DNA from 4 places in the Paenibacillus sophorae genome. Region 4 is predicted to be linked to each of the others. Evidence: predicted binding sites of a transcription regulator. Region 4 holds the regulator's gene; each other region holds the start of a gene.
The links. The regulator Rex, encoded in region 4, represses fermentation and respiration genes when NADH is low (regulators of the CRP and FNR family bind a similar motif). The targets are predictions, from matches to a motif close to TTGTGAAATATTTCACAA.

Region 1 (4,234 bases), 220 kb from region 4:
TCTTTCTGATCTCCTCTTTGCGCATTTGAAGAAGCATCGTGAACCTTTACTAAAAGTCATCAATACTGTACCTGATTATTTAATATTTGAGCGATTTGAGGAATTCATAAAATATTTAGTACATCTGTATAATAAAGAACATAAGACTACAGACAAATTAAACGAATTACATTTTAAATATTCAATACAGTATCAAATTGCGGGAGGTTTAACGATCATAGTAGACTGGCTCAAGAACGATATGCCGTTGTCTTTTGAAGAGATGAGAGCAATCATGAGTGAATTTGGAAAGTCATTTATTGAACAAGGCATTTATGTGCCTGATATTTTATATAGCCTTGCGGATCAATTGGAGAGTTTGTGATAATCTCATTCTCCAAAGCGTTCAAAAAGCGACTCGGCATCCCCCAATGAAATACCGGCTTCAGTCGGAGCAAACCGCCCGCCATTCCAAGGAATGACGGGTATTTTGTTGTTTGCGCTTCTTCCCTGAGAAAAAACTTGCACAATAATCATAAAGAAGTAATATAATAGAAAAAACGAATGTTCCTTGTTTGTTGGAAGCGCTTACTAAAATGCTGTGTCAAACCGCCTTTACACATCGTGACGTAACGGCTATGTCTTTCGGATTGCTGTACACACCTGAATTCATTCCTTTATAAATTCCCCCGCCATGCGGGGCAAATTGAGGGAGGCGAGCAAGATGAAGACCACCCTGCTCTCGCGGGAGATAGGTTATGGAAAAAAGGATGTCGCCGAGCTGGAAAGCGCATCCGTTAAAGTGCAGCTTATTTATGATAAGACGCTGTTCATGCTGCACAGCCACATGCCTGCCTCGTTATGGGACGCTACGTTTGCAGTGCCTTACAGCATAATTTCTTCTCTATACAAAGGTAACGGCGACGGCGGCACGGTGTTTCAGAAATGGATTCAAGGGCCCTCGGGCTGGAAATGCATCGGTTGTGAGAGACACTGTTTGGAAAAGGGCGAATCGGAAAGCAGTACGGATGTATCGGATCAGCGGCGTACCTACACGTTTCATAACGGCAGAAGACAAAGCCTGATTCTTCAGGCGGTTATTTGGTCTTTATTTGAAAAAACGCTGATGCTTCATCCTTTTCTTGGCGCCGAGGCATTTCTTGATGGTGATGATCTGGAGACGATATCGGCCTATTTTGTGCCCACCTATGTCAATGACGTCCGTTTTCGGGAGCTTAAAAAGCCCTGCAAAGCATACACGGACATGGAGGTCCGCGTCTTTCAGGAGTGGATCGCCGCTCCTGACCTTGTGCTCCAATGGGATGGCGGTTTGACGGAAGGAAGATGGATGACCGGCGTGTATGTCAATCAGACCCAATTTGCCGGACTTGGGCCTTACTTGAAGGACGCTGCGGGCAAGCGCACTTACATGGAAGCCTATGTGCAATAAGATCTGTTCAATATGTTGATGGATTTGCCGTGATTCCAATCACACGGAAGCTCTCTCTCCGGGGTTAAGGTGTAAAAGTAGATAAAAAGCACCCCTGAGGAGGAGCCATAATGAGCATAAAACAACCCTTATTCAATAGTGATACGATGGTAAGAGATATTGTGCTGCAGTTCCCAAAAGCAGCGGACTACTTCAAGGCAAACAAAATCGATTTCTGCTGCGGCGGCGTGAGGCCGCTTCGGTCGGCAGCGGACGAGCGCGGTTTAGATGCGGGCGCCGTCCTCGGCGATTTGTACAAGCTGGTGGAGCAGTATCCTGTTCTTGAGGAAGATACAGTCTGGAACGAAGCATCGTCCGAAGCGCTGATCGGCCATATTGTAAGCAAACATCACCGTTATCTGCGCGAAGAGCTTCCGCTGATCGGACAGAATGTTGCCAAAGTGTTTCATGTGCACGGCGGAGACTCTCCACATCTGGCCGAGCTGTACCGCCTGTTCAACCAGTTGAAGGATGAATTGCTGGAGCACACGGCGAAAGAAGAAGCGCAGGATTTCCCGAGTATTCTTGCCTACGAGCAAAAGGGGGACGCAGAATCTTTATCCGCGCTGCGGGGGGCTCTTCATAATTTGGAAGAGGAGCATGACGCTGCGGGGAACCTTCTGAGACAGCTTCGAGCCGTCACCAGCGACTTCACTCCCCCTGAGCATGCCTGCACGACCTACCGTCTGACTTATGCGCGGCTGGAAGAACTAGAAGGCATGACCTTTGAGCATGTACATCTGGAGAACAATATTCTGTTCCCGCGATATCAATAATTGATTTTTTATAGCAGCCGATTTTCCGAGACGTGATTGTTTCAGGAGAATCGGCTGTTTTGGTTGACTAAAATGAGCGGTTTGTCAATAGGGGAAGCGTTAAAAGTTGTTACAAGTTAGTGTGAAATCTTTCACTATTGATGTGACTGCAGTCACGCGGCACAAAAATGTAAAATGTATAATTCCGGTATAAAGATACAAGAGAAGACAATCAAAGCTTTGAGGAGGACCTGACAATGACATCGATTCGAGAAAAATTAGTACTGATCGGCAACGGCATGGCAGGTGTCGGTACCATCGAACAGATTTTGAAGCTTGGCGGCGCATACGACATCACTGTCTTCGGCAGCGAGCCTCATCCGAACTACAACCGTATTATGCTGTCTTACGTCCTTGAAGGAAGCAAAACAGTGGACGATATTATCCTGAACGACTGGAGCTGGTACAAGGATAATGGAATTACTCTGCATACGGGAACGACGGTAGCCCGTATCGACGGAGACAAGCGGCAGGTTATTACGGAGAACGGTTTGACCGTTGATTACGATAAAGTCATTATCGCAACGGGTTCCAATTCGTTCATTCTACCAATCCCTGGCAGCGGTAGGGAAGGCGTCGTCGGCTTCCGCGACATCGCCGACTGTGAAGCGATGCTGGAAGCCGCGAAGCAGTATGGCAAAGCGGCTGTCATCGGCGGCGGATTGCTCGGCCTCGAAGCGGCGAAAGGGCTCGTGAACCTTGGCATGGACGTAACGGTCGTCCATCTGATGGAAGACCTGATGGAGCGCCAGTTGGACCATACCGCTGCTTCGATGCTGAAAGCGGAACTGGAACGACAGGGCGTCAAGTTCGCCATGGGCAAGCAGACGGTGGAGCTGACCGGCGATGAGCGGGTAAGCGGTCTGCGCTTTATCGACGGTACGGAGCTGGAAGCGCAGTTTGTCGTTATGGCTGTCGGCATCAAGCCGAATGTGTCGGTGGCGAAGGCCAGCGGTATTGAAGTGAACCGGGGCATCGTGGTGAACGACTACTTACAAACGTCGCTTGCGGACGTGTATTCCGTCGGCGAATGCACCGAGCACCGCGGCGTCTGCTACGGCCTGGTAGCCCCGCTGTTCGAGCAGGGCACCGTACTCGCGAAGCATTTATGCGGCGTGGAAACCAAGCCTTATGAAGGTTCGGTCGTCTCGACCAAGCTGAAGATTTCCGGCGTCGACGTCTTCTCTGCCGGGGAATTCATCGATACTCCGGAGCACACGGTTATTTCCGCCAAAGATGACTGGAAGAGAACCTACAAGAAAATTTTGCTGAGGGACAACATCATTGTCGGCGCCGTTCTGTTCGGCGATGTGACGGAATCCGGCAGCCTGCAGAAACTGGTGAAGCAGGGCGCAGTGATGACCGACGACATTTATGCGGACGTTATGGGCACCGGCTGCTGTGGCGGAGGCGGGGCCAAGAAGACGGCGTCCGTCGAAAGCATGTCTGACGAGGAAATCGTCTGCGGCTGCAATGGTGTGACCAAGAAGGCGATTGTGGACGCCATCACCGATAACGGCTTCACAACCGTGGACGAAATCAAGGCCTGCACCGGCGCTACACGATCCTGCGGAGGCTGTAAGCCGGTCGTGGAACAGATTCTGCAGTACGTGCTCGGCGACGGCTTCGAGCAGAGCGCGAAGACCGGGATTTGCAGCTGTACGACGCTCAGCCGGGATGAAATTGTGGCACAAATCCGGGCCAAAGGACTGACAACGACCAAAGAGGTTATGAACGTCCTTGGATGGAAACAGGAAGAGGGCTGCTCGAAATGCCGTCCGGCGGTCAACTATTATCTGGGCATGATCTATCCGGATACGCATGAAGACGAGAAGGAATCCCGCTTCGTCAACGAACGGATGAGCGCGAACATTCAGAAAGACGGCACATTCACAGTCGTTCCGCGGATGTACGGCGGGGTGACCACTCCGGAAGATCTGAAGCGAATTGC
Region 2 (4,234 bases), 1.0 Mb from region 4:
CTGCCATTGTCCAGCTTGGTCTCGTATATGGTCCGGATACATTCCAGAATGTAGTCGATGGAACAATGGTGCGAGTCTTCACCCGCTTCAAGGACAAGCCGTTTATGGCCAAGTGACTGAAGAACCTTGACCTCCTGGGCAATTTCGTCTTGAGTGAGACGGCTGCGCACAAACTCGGAATTGGAGTGCTTGTATCCGCAGTAGACACAGTTATTGACACAGTAATTGCTGACATAGAGGGGGGCGAACAGCACGATCCGGTTGCCGTATATCCGTTCCTTGATTTCCCTGGATACCTGGTACAGCCTTTCCAGTGTATCTTCATCATCCACGTGCAGCAGCACGGCCGCTTCCTGAGAGGTCAGGCCTTTGCACTCTCTTGCTTTATCCAGGATTGCGGTTACTATTGTGCTGTCGTTTACTGCCGCCTCCCCGTATTTCAGTGATTCCTTGATTTCCTCGTCCTGAATAAAATCCGCCGGACGGCGTTCATTTACTCGGTTCACAAACATCCACTTCTTTCTGGGTTCATTAATGGAAAAAAAAGAAGGCCGAACTTCGCCCGATTGCCTTCCTGTGAAATTTCACGACAACGACAGGTCACAAATGACCATTGTTTACCGAACAGCCTGCTCCCCCGGAGGGCGCGACAGCCAGTTCAGACTATCTCCGCGGCCCATATCGACATGAAAGCCGGCACCCTCAATCCGCTGATCCAGACAGAACCTGCACTGTGCCGATTCATCTCCTGTACAAATTTTATTGTCATATAATGTATATTTTGGACGTACGGACAGGGGAGAGAGATTAGGCATGACTACATTTGCACCCGCTTTTAGTGCGAGCTCCCGCCCGTACGGATGAGCGGTTCCCAAAGCTGTGGTAGCCGGAATCAAGGCGTCAGGCACAAACAAACGCGCAAGTGCAATCATATCTAATGTAGCCTCCACAGTACCAGCCGGCTCGTCCTTTAAAGGCGTAGCTTGGTGCGGCAAAAAAGGGCCGATGCCAACCATATCCGGATTAAGCTCCTTGAGGTACAATAAATCCTTGGCCAAATCTTCGTTCGTCTGTCCGGGCAATCCAACCATAAAGCCGGCTCCGACCTGATAGCCAATAGCTTTCAAGGCACGCAAGCGGTCCCGCCGATTCTCAAAAGTCATGGTCGGGTGCAGCGCCTCATACAGACTGCTGGAAGCCGTCTCATGCCGCAGCAAATAACGGTCCGCACCCGCTTCAAATAACCGGGTATAGGTCTCATCGTCACGTTCGCCGATCGACAGCGTCACCGCAGAATCCGGATAGTGCCGCTTGATATCAGCAACAAGGCCCGCCAGCTTATCCGTTGTATACCAATCGTCTTCTCCGCTCTGCAGAACGAAGGTGCGATAGCCCAAATTATATCCTTCACGGCAGCAGTCCATGATTTCTTCAGGCTTCAGCCGGTAGCGGCTGACTGCCTTATTGGCGGAGCGTATTCCACAGTACATGCAGTTTTGTTTGCATATATTGGAGAATTCAATCAGTCCGCGGAGATACACTCCTGTGCCGTAACGGGCCACCCGCTTCTGATGTGCAAAAGTATGCAGCCGCTTCCTTGAAGTCTGGTCCAAATTTCCTAGAAGATCGACAATTTCTTCGGAACCCAGCGATTCCTGCGTATATAATCGTTCCAGTAAATGATCCGTTGAACATCCCTCCTTAAGCTGAACAGATGCATCCTTTTTTTGTAATAGATAGACATGTAAATAATGTAACAATAGTAAAAATACTGAACTATGAGCTTTCTGCTTGAAATCTCAGGTTTGTTCAATTGTTCTTTAAGATCGCACAGTCGCTGATACGCTCAGGGCGTGTATAAACATTGCATGAATCATGACGGATGAAACCGACTGTCGTGATGCCGAGTTGTTCAGCCAGCTCAAGAGCCAGGGCTGTGGGAGCTGATTTGGACAGAATGATCTCACAGCCGATTTTGGCAACCTTTAATAAGATTTCCGATGAAATCCGGCCGCTGAACACGATTATTTTGTTATTCAGGTTCATCTCGTGCCTCAAGCAGTGGCCGTAAATCTTGTCGAGCGCATTATGCCGGCCGATATCGCTGCGGGCAAGCAGCACCCCGCCGGTATCGCAAATCGCAGCGGAGTGGACGCCGCCTGTCCGGTGAAACAGCTCCGCGCCGGCCTGCACGCTCTCCATAAGGCGGAAACAATCGCCAAAGGATATCGAGACATGAACACCGTCCATTACTTTGGCCGTCCTTGCATCGTTAACATAAACAAAGCCATGGCGGCCGGCGCCGCAGCAGGAACTGACATAACGTTTGGCGTACAACTGGCGGTGAAGATTATTCCAGCGGTCCGTGGAGACGTGTACGAAGCCTTCCTCTTCCTGCGTCCACAGCTCCTTAATATCTTGAATTCCCCGAATGATGCCTTCAGAAGCCAAGTAGCCGATAGCCATGTCCTCAATGTATTCAGGGGTGCATACCAGGGTCACGAATTCTTCACCGTTAATCTTAAGTGTGACCGGATGCTCCGTCACAATTAGATCCGGTTCTCTGGTGATTCGGCCCTGCCGATAACGAATAATGTGTTCTTGCTGTTCAGGTCCCCGCGTCATTTCCATCATCCTTATTAATGAAGATTTAAAATATAGAAAAATAACTATAATAAATAGAAAAAAATAGAAATCAAGAACAACTTTACTACACCACTTTTTGTAATCACTGTCAATTTTATATTTCACAACCAACGATATTTACTGCATCCTGCTCTTCATTGGAGCGTGCTATGTTAGGTTATGGAACGCTATGGTATAATGGGTCGGAGGTGACTGGCGACGTATGTTTTTGAAACGGATTGAATTAGCGGGCTTTAAATCATTTGCCGACAAAACGGAGATGGAGTTTGTGCGCGGCATTACGGCTGTCGTGGGTCCTAACGGAAGCGGCAAGAGCAACATTTCCGACGGCATCCGCTGGGTGCTCGGTGAACAAAGCGCCAAGTCGCTGCGCGGCGGCAAGATGGAAGATATTATTTTTGCCGGAAGCGATGCCCGCAAGGCGGTGAATTATGGCGAAGTGTCGCTGACGCTGGACAATGAAGATCACGCTCTGCCTCTGGACTTCAGCGAAGTGACGGTAACGCGGCGGGTTCACCGCAGCGGAGACAGCGAATATATGATCAACAAGCAGTCATGCAGACTAAAAGATATTACAGAGCTGTTCATGGATACCGGTATCGGCCGTGAGGCTTATTCCATCATCGGTCAAGGCCGGATTGAGGAAATTCTCAGTACCCGGTCAGAGGATCGGCGAGGCATATTTGAAGAGGCGTCAGGCATAGTCAAATATAAATCGCGCAAAAAGGACGCGGGCCGCAAGCTGGATGAGACAGAGCAGAATCTGCTGCGCATCCATGATCTGATCAGTGAAATGGAGGACCAGATCGGTCCGCTGAAGGAACAATCCGAGAAGGCCGTCCGCTACAAGGAACTGAAAGAACAGCTGAAAAATTTGGAAATATCCGTCTATGTGCACCAGATTGAGGGCATTCACGCGGCATGGAAGGACGGCAATGCCAAGCTTGAGATTTTGCGGGACGAGCAGCTTCAATTGTCGACGGTTGTCACAGCCCATGACGCCAAGCTGGAGAGCGGAAGAGCCGCACTTCGCCAAATGGAGGAGCAGATCGAACAGCTGCAGGAACAGCTGCTGCGGTACAGTGAAGCATACGAGAAAAGCGAAGGATACGGCGAACTGCTGAAGGAACGCCGGCGCCATCTAGAGAACAACCGGGAGCAGTTGGTGCAGACCATAGGCTCTGTCGGAGAGCGTTCGGAAGATCGCCAGCGGGAGCTGATAGTGCTGGAAAGCAGCCTGGAGCAGACCCGGCTCCGTCTTGCGGAGCTGCGGCAGCAAATCGCCGACGAAGAAGCCAGATTGACAGGCGTTACGGATGGGCTTAGCCAAAGTAAAGAGGAAAGCTTAAAGAGTGCGCTGCTTGAGCTGATGAATAAAATGGCGCAGGCGCGCAACGAGATACGCTATGCCGATCAGCAGAAGGAAAGCCTGGAGCGGCGGATGAACCGCAGCGCGGAAGAGAGCGGGAAGTGGATCTCGCGGCATCAGGAGCTTCAGCGGGAGCAGGCGAAGCTAAAGGGCCAAATCGAGACGCTTGGCAAGGAGCTAGGGAAACTGCGCAAGGACTACATCTCCGAGAGCGAACAA
Region 3 (4,234 bases), 2.8 Mb from region 4:
TTCCTGGGGGGTCCATTAAAATGAAACCATTTGCTTTTCTCTCCGACTTTGACGGCACGCTTTCGCAGCGGGATTTTTACCACTTGATGATTGACCGTTTTTTTCCGGAATGGGGACATCAATTTTACCAGGACTGGAAGAAAACAAAGAAGATTGATGTGGAGTTCCTTAACCATATTTTCGGCAAGCTTAATCTTACCGAAGAGCAGCTACTGGATGAGATCCGTAAAATCCCGCTCACTCCGGGGGCGATTGATTTTGTTCATGAGGTTCAAGCGCGCGGGGGAGATTTTTATATCGTAAGCGCGGGTACGTCATGGTATATCGAGCGGCTTATGCAGGCGCTGGAAATCCCGAATGTAACGGTCATTTCCATGCCGGCCGTACACGAGAACGGCGCGCTGCGGATTGTTCCAGACACCGCAAACCCTTTTTTCTCGAAGGTTTTCGGGCTGGATAAACGCAAGGTGCTTGAGGATATCCGGGGGCGCTATCGAACGGTTTTATTTGCCGGCGACAGCGAACCGGACCTTGAAGCGGCCAAAGCGGCCGACATCGCTTTTGCCCGCGGCGAGCTGCACAATCTGCTAACGCAGGACGGAGTCAGTCATGTGCCGGTTGAAAATTATCATGCCATTTCAGGCTATCTGAACGAAAACGGGTGGCCTGAATGAAGCGCCAAGCCCACGAAGTAGCAATCCCTGTGCTCCTAGAGGTTGGGGACCAGGTTCTTTCCCATTTTGGGGAGCTGCTCAGCAAGGCCGGGTTCTCGCGCATTGTGCTCTGCTTTGGCGAAGGCATTCGCCCTTTATGTGAGCCGCAAATTATTAAATCCTTGACGGAGCAAGCGCAGCTTGAAGTTCTGGACAACCGGGATGTTCTGGACAACAGCCTCGAATCTATTGCCAGTATCGCCTTTACACTTCCTGCTCGTACAGAAGCCATTGTCGGTATCGGGGGAGGAAAGGGTCTGGATATTGCGAAATATATCGCGTTTTTAAACGGTCTGCCGTTTATCAGCGTGCCGACTTCGGTCGCCCATGACGGCTTTGCAAGTTCCGGCTGTTCCCTTTATGTCCAGGGCCGCCGCACGTCGGTTCCCGCCCGGATGCCTTACGGCATTTTGGTCGATCTTGGACTTGTCCGGAATTCGCCTATTCAATTTCTTTACAGCGGACTGGGCGACATCCTCTCCAAAATCCCGGCGATTTTCGACTGGCGGTTTGAGGAATCGCTTGGCGCCACCCGCGTGAACGACTTCGCGGTGATGATGGCCAAAAAATCGGTGAACAGCATTGTGCGCATGCCCTACACCGATATTCGCGAGTTCTTTTTTATTAAAGAGATTGTGGATTCCCTTACGCTTTCCGGGATTGCCATGGAGATTGCCGGAAGCAGCGCGCCCGCAAGCGGCAGCGAGCACCTGATTTCCCATGCCCTGGACCAGATTATGGAGCGCCCGCAGCTTCACGGGATTCAGGTGGGCGTAGCCGCTTACCTGATGTGTCTCGTGCAGGAGCACCGGGTGGAGCGGGTTCGCAAATTCCTCGGCGAAACCGGATTCTTCGATTTCGTCGCGACGCTCGGGATGAAGCGGGAGGATTTCGAACGGGCGATTGACTTGGCCCCATCCATCAAGCCGTCCCGCCGGACCTATCTGCATCTGCCGGAGATGCGGGAGAAGGCACTGCACCTGCTTCGCAGCGATGAAACGCTGGGGCGGATTTTGACTTGATAAAAGATGTATGTCTAAGGTATTTCGACTCCGTCACCCGCCGCTGCCCGCTTGGTTTGCTCTCCACCGCCACAATTCGCGCCGGAGGGGTCGCTCTTTTAGAGCGGAAGCGACGCAAACAGACGCTAGGCTAATCTGCCTCCGAGCGTCTTCTTTTTGTTTGAATTATCGCTATTTACTGGCGTTCAAGCCAAACTTGACCGCATCTTCATAACTTTTAACTCTCTTCACCGTAAAATACTTCATGAATTCTTTCGTCCACATATCCATCTCTTCTTCTATTTCGTTCACTTCATTCATGATGAATGCAACATATTTGCAATCTGTATTTGACATAGCCGGAAGCAGTACAGAAAATCCCCATTCTACATCTTCAGGTTCATCTTCAAATCCGTTTCTCGCATCTACAACAAAATTACTGCCCGGATATTTCTTAAGCAATTCCAAAGCGAATGATGTTGGGGTTCTATAGTCATCATAGCAGCAAAATTTTTTCCATGTAAGAAATACTAAATTGTCTTCCGACACATATTTTACATTACAAAATTCCGAATCAAATTCATTGTTCTCTATATTCATACCCATAACCCCTCTCTGATTTGAATTAATTCCTATCATACCTAACCAGAAGTCATCATGTATATGAATGTTGCCAGAAGTTAAGTTTGAAGTATCATCCATCATAACAGTTCAGGTTCACGCTGCATTGAAATTTGTACTGTGACATTATCAAGGACATACTTCAACATAATTGTGAAATACTTCACAATTAATTAAGGTTGATGGTATACTTAATATGATGAACTAAAGAGGATAACGATGGAGATCGGGGACGTTACCGCGAAATAAGATTTGAAGTCCAGAGAATTAAGGCCACGCTGGCGCTGCTTCACTTCCAATTTCGTCCGTTACCCCCTCCTTTTTTGTTTGGTTCTTTCTTTCATCTGAATAAAGAGATTTAAAACTGGGGGTTAAAACAATGAAAAAGAAAGTATTACCGGCTCTTATTCTCGTTCTCTCGGTCCTGCTCGTTATCGCGGGATGCGGCGGCGGGAACGTGAGCAACAACACGGAGAACAAAGAAGCTGCTGGAGCAACTGCGGGACCAACAGCAGGAGCAACTGCGGAAGCAACTTCGGGAGCGTCCACAACCGAATATACGCCGATCGATCAACTGAAAGATAAATACGACATCATCATTGTCGGTGCAGGCGGTGCTGGTATGTCTACCGCACTTGAGGCAAAAGCCAATGGCATGAACCCGGTTATTTTTGAAAAAATGCCGGTTGCCGGCGGGAATACAACCAAATCCTCTTCGGGGATGAACGCTTCTGAAACGAAATTCCAAAAAGAGCAAGGCATTCAAGACAGCAATGATTTATTTTATGAAGAGACATTAAAAGGCGGTCATGGCACCAACGACAAAGAGATGCTTCGTTTCTTCGTTGACAATTCTGCAAGTGCTATCGATTGGCTGGATTCCATCGGTATTAAATTGAACAATATCACGATTACAGGCGGAATGAACGAAAAGCGCACACACCGTCCTGAAGACGGCTCCGCGATCGGACAGTACCTGGTCAAAGGTTTGGTGAAGAATGTAAGAGAACAAGGGATTCCGCTGTTTGTTAACGCCGACGTGAAGGAGCTTACGCAAGCAGACGGCAAAATTAACGGCGTCAAAGTCCTCTTCAACCAAACAGACGAAAAAACGATTGCTTCAAATGCTGTCGTTGTGACAACCGGCGGTTTCGGGGCCAACAAGGAAATGATTGAAGAAGTCAGACCGGATCTCAAAGGATATGTGACCACTAACCAAGCAGGCAGCACCGGCGACGGCATTAAGATGATTCTCAGCGTTGGCGGTACAACTGTGGATATGGATCAAATCCAAGTTCACCCGACCGTGCAGCAGGAAAAATCCTATCTCATCGGGGAAGCGGTTCGCGGCGAAGGCGCCATCCTCGTTGCCCAAGACGGCAAGCGTTTCGTAAACGAGCTGGATACCCGCGACAATGTCACCGCTGCAATCAATGCCCTTGCCGACAAATCCGCTTATCTGGTGTTTGATTCCGGCGTAAAATCCCGCGCCAAAGCGATTCAACAATATGAAAAAATGGGCTTTGTGAAAACAGCCGACACCATCGAGGCGCTGGCCAAAGAAATCGGTGTTCCGGCGGATCAGCTAAAAACGACACTGGATACATGGAACAACAGTGTGAAAAATAAAAAGGATGCCGAATTCGGCAGAACTACAGGAATGGACAACGACTTGTCCGCAGCGCCATACTACGCGATTAAGATCGGCCCAGGGATCCACTACACCATGGGCGGCGTGAAGATCAACACGAACACCGAAGTGTTGAACAAAGAAGGCAAACCGATTCCGGGCCTTTTCGCAGCAGGCGAAGTGACCGGCGGCTTGCACGGCCAAAACCGGATCGGCGGCAACTCCGTAGCAGAAATCATTATTTTCGGCCGCCAAGCAGGTATTAAAGC
Region 4 (4,234 bases):
CTCAACGTGCAGCTCTCCTTCTAGGAAGAAACAATAACGCCGTCCCAAAGTGACGAGGCTCTTGTTTCCTTTGTTCCAGTAGTCGTACAGGCTGTCAGCGAAAGCTCTATAAATTTACCGATTCAGCAGTCCCTCGAATGCTTCCTGCGCCTTGCGGCGGATCGCCTCTTCGTCCAAGGTCAGGCATTCCCCGTGCTTAATGATCTGCTTGCCATCGACCCATACATGCTCTACGTCCTTCGCGCTAGCCGAGTATACCGTATGAGATATCAGGTCCGTATGCGGCAGCAGATGGGGCTGGTCGATATCGATGGCGATAAAATCGGCTTTCATTCCCGGGGCGAGCCTGCCCACTTGATTAAGGAATACAGACTTTGCGCCATACTCCGTAGCTATACGGAGGGCCTCGCCTGCGGGAACCGCCGTCGGATCACCGGACACTCCTTTATGAATCAGTGCGGCCAGGCGCATTTCCTCGAACATATCCAGGTTGTTGTTGCTTGCCGCGCCATCCGTTCCGAGCGATACCGTAACACCGGCCTTCAGCAGTTCGGGAACGCGCGCCACGCCGCTTGCCAGCTTCAGATTGCTGCCCGGATTATGCGAGACGCCAACCTGATTACGCGCAAGAATTTCGATTTCCTCATCGTTCAGATGGACGGCGTGCGCCACAAGCGACGGCCGGGTGAACATCCCGAGCTTCTCCAGATGGGCAACGGGCCGAAGGCCATAATCCGCTTCATTTTGTTCCACTTCCCGCCGTGTTTCCGACATATGCGTATGAATAGGCAGGTCAAGGTCATGCGCCGCCTGAACGAATTTCTCGATATAATCCGGAGGACAAGTATACGGCGAATGAGGCGATATCATGGCGGTAATCCGCCCGCTCGCCGCGTTATGCCATTTTTTTGCAAAAGCAACCGCTTCCGCAAGCTTCTGATTCTGCACCTCAGCCGGGCACAGCCCGATGACGCCGCGCATCAGGACTGCGCGTATTCCGGATGCTTCCGCTACCTCAGCCACCCGGTCCATATGATCATACATATCGAGAAACGTCGTTGTTCCGCCCTTTAGCATTTCCAGCACCGAGAGTGCGGTTCCCCAGTAGACATCGTCTCCGGTGAATTTCCCTTCCATTGGCCACATTTTTTCCTGAAGCCATACTTGAAGGGCCAGATCGTCTCCATAACCGCGCAGCAGCGACATCGCCGCGTGCCCATGCGTATTGACAAGCCCCGGTAGGAACAGCAGGCGGTTGCCTTCAAAGACAGGCACGTCTTCTTCAAGAACGGGCGGTTCTTCCCCTATGTACGTAATCAAATCGTTATCAATTACCATATATCCTTCAAGAACAGGCTTATCCGCGCCAGGCACGGCAAATTTTCCGTTTCGGATCATCCATTTAGTACCCATGCTCTTCTTCGTCCTTTCCTTCATGCAGATAGTAAGCCAAACTTTGCAGGTCGGTCGTAAAGTCCGCCGCATGCACGCGAATCTCGGGCGGTGTCTTCAGAATAACCGGAGCGAAATTCAGAATGGCTTCAATGCCTGCTCCAATGAGAATATCCGCTACTTTTTGCGCCTCCTGCTCGGGCACAGTAATAATGCCTATGCGAATGCCCTGCTCACGTACGGTGCTTGCAAGCTCTTCCATAGGCTGAACGGTCAACGTATTGATCTTGGTCCCGATCTTCGGCGGGTAGGAATCAAAGACGGCCGTAATTTTCATTGTGTCTTTTAGATAAATATTGTAATTGGACAGCGCCTGACCCAGATTCCCGGCTCCTACCAGAACAACATTAATCTGCTGGTCCAGCTTCAGGATGTGACGGATTTTTTCGATCAGGTAAGGTACGTCATAACCAATGCCCTTCCTGCCAAAGTCGCCAAAATAGGCCAAATCCTTGCGGATTTGCGCAGGATTTAAATCCAGTCGCTGTCCGAGTTCTTGAGAAGAAACAGTGGCGATTTCGCGTTTTTGCAGGTCGTTCAAAAAACGCAGATACACAGGCAATCTGCGCACGACGGCTTCAGATATTTTGTCCGATTTCATGAGTTCTCCTCCTACATTTTAATAGGACCCTCCCAAACCCTCCCTAAAAGGGAGGGCCCCAAGGGCTGCCGCCCTCTGGACACCCGCTAACGGCAAATTGGCGTTAGCGAAAGTTGGGCTTGGACCTTGATCAGGCGGATGAAGGATCGCTTTTCGTCCCTGACGGGACACGCTTGACAATTGGCGGAATCTACTTACAGTATAACCCGCATAAAGATTAAAATCGGCAGATCGGCCTATGTTGTACAATGGCCGATCGAATACCTTAAAAGCAAAGACAATGATTGGCCTATGTTGTACAATGGCCAATCGAGCATCCCGCTTAGGATACGCCGTCTTGCTTCAGCCATTCGGCGATGCGGGGGACCATTTGTTCCGTCGCCATATGCTCCATTTTAGGTCCCGGTAAGGAATACAGGAAATACTTTCCGTAATAAGATTCGATTACTCTGGTATCATAAACAATAACAATGCCACGATCCTGTGCGGTCCGTACAAGGCGGCCGAAGCCCTGCTTGAAACGGATGACGGCCTGAGGCACGGACAGTTTCATGAAGGGGTTCTTCTTCTGTGCCTGCAGCAGTTCGGCCTTCGCTTCCGCGAGCGGATGATTAGGCGGCTGAAAAGGCAGTCTGACGATTGCCAGACATGTTAGTGCGTCGCCGGGAATATCGACTCCTTCCCAGAAGCTGCTCGTTCCCAGCAGGACAGAAGAGGAATTCTCCTGGAACCGGCGGAGCAGCTTGCTTCGGCTGCCTCCTTCAACGCCTTGTCCCAGCACCGCTATATCCTCGGAGGCGAGTGCCTCCTTCAGAGGGTCGTATACCTGCCGGAGCATCTTATACGACGTGAACAGCACAAGCATGCGCCCGCGAGTCGTCACTGCGGCTTCAGCCAGGGAATGAACGAGCGTATCGACAAACCGGGCGTCGCCGACGGTTCCCTTCACACTTGGAAAATCCCGCGGAATGACCAGCAGCGCCTGATCCCGGTACCTAAAGGGAGAAGGAAGCAGTACGGTCGATAGCTTTCCTTCCTCCTGGGCTTCGTTTAAACCCAGATTGTCGATCATATACTGGAACGATTTATCGACGGACAAGGTTGCCGACGTCAGGACGGCGCTTTTTTTCTTATCAAAGAAAAGCTCCTTGAGCTGCGCGCTGACATCGACGGGCACGGCATACAGCTGCAGTGATTTGCTGCGGTAATTTCCATTTGCCTCCAGCCAATATACAACATTTTCGTCATTCATGCCCATAAAAAAACGTACCTGCTCGCGGATATCAGCCAAATCCTTGAATAGCCCGCCAACATCGGTTACAAGGCTGTCGGCCGAGGACTGGCCTTCCTGGTCACGCATTTCGGAAAGCATTTTATCGCCTTTGCGGATAATATCACTTAAAGACAAGTTTAGTGTACTTTCCAGTGAAACAAGCTCTTCCCAGCCTTTGGGCTTCTTGGCGGGTAGAAGACGATGCACCAATTGTCCCGCTTCTCCCGCCGCTGAGTCGGACCGTTCGGGTATCAGTGCATACAGCCTATCGCTGAGCAGATCCCACGCCTCTTTTACGGTAAGGAGGTCGGGGTACAGCCGGTCGATGATCCCGCTCCACTCGGTGGCCTGCTCACTGCCCGAGCTTTGGAGGATCTGCCGGAGAGCAGGCAGTTGGCCGGTGCGGCTGTCTTTGTACAAGCGGTTCAGCGTATGCGAGACGGTAAAATGCTTCATATGCATGCCCAGGTGCTTGCCGGCCACTTCCTCCAATTGATGCGCCTCGTCAATCACAAGGTACTCATAGGCAGGAAGCAGCTGATGGCCCGCTTTCATGTCGGCAAACAGCTTCGAGTGGTTCGTAATGACCACGTCGGCGTTGCCCGCCTCATGCTTGGCGCGATGGTAATAGCATTTGCGGAACCATGGGCAAGACCGTCCCAGGCAGGAGTCCGTGTCGCTCGCCACCGTTTCCCAGAAATCGCCGCCCCGGCCGCTTAAATTCAGCTCTTCGTCGTCGCCCGATTCGGTCTGCGTGAGCCACACAATCATTTGCGCCGATGTTAGAGTATCCTCTCTCGGGGATGCGTAATCCTTTTTATTTATTTTATGTTCAAACTTGCGCAGACACAAATAGTGTCCCCTACCCTTGAAGACAGCAGCCTTGAACGGAAAAGGAACGGCTGCGG

Region 1: a site for Rex is predicted at 2,364-2,381, ahead of nirB (nitrite reductase large subunit NirB). Genes of this name have one in related genera too.
Region 2: a site for Rex is predicted at 1,743-1,760, ahead of hydE ([FeFe] hydrogenase H-cluster radical SAM maturase HydE). Genes of this name have one in related genera too.
Region 3: a site for Rex is predicted at 2,487-2,504, ahead of KP014_RS07025 (flavocytochrome c). Genes of this name have one in related genera too.

What each region holds. Positions count from the first base shown of each region.
Region 1 is NZ_CP076607.1:4,792,484-4,796,717, reverse strand. It holds gene KP014_RS23265 (TetR/AcrR family transcriptional regulator) at 1-364, shown strand, start outside; gene KP014_RS23260 (hypothetical protein) at 370-516, opposite strand; gene KP014_RS23255 (hypothetical protein) at 704-1,429, shown strand; gene ric (iron-sulfur cluster repair di-iron protein) at 1,540-2,244, shown strand; gene nirB (nitrite reductase large subunit NirB) at 2,481-4,234, shown strand, end outside.
Region 2 is NZ_CP076607.1:3,551,387-3,555,620, forward strand. It holds gene hydG ([FeFe] hydrogenase H-cluster radical SAM maturase HydG) at 1-512, opposite strand, end outside; gene hydE ([FeFe] hydrogenase H-cluster radical SAM maturase HydE) at 618-1,676, opposite strand; gene fdhD (formate dehydrogenase accessory sulfurtransferase FdhD) at 1,810-2,625, opposite strand; gene smc (chromosome segregation protein SMC) at 2,849-4,234, shown strand, end outside.
Region 3 is NZ_CP076607.1:1,496,743-1,500,976, reverse strand. It holds gene KP014_RS07040 (MtnX-like HAD-IB family phosphatase) at 21-674, shown strand; gene KP014_RS07035 (iron-containing alcohol dehydrogenase family protein) at 671-1,735, shown strand; gene KP014_RS07030 (hypothetical protein) at 1,907-2,419, opposite strand; gene KP014_RS07025 (flavocytochrome c) at 2,715-4,234, shown strand, end outside.
Region 4 is NZ_CP076607.1:4,571,044-4,575,277, forward strand. It holds gene KP014_RS22105 (cell wall elongation regulator TseB-like domain-containing protein) at 1-5, opposite strand, end outside; gene KP014_RS22110 (amidohydrolase) at 115-1,413, opposite strand; gene KP014_RS22115 (redox-sensing transcriptional repressor Rex) at 1,403-2,053, opposite strand; gene dinG (ATP-dependent DNA helicase DinG) at 2,376-4,234, opposite strand, start outside.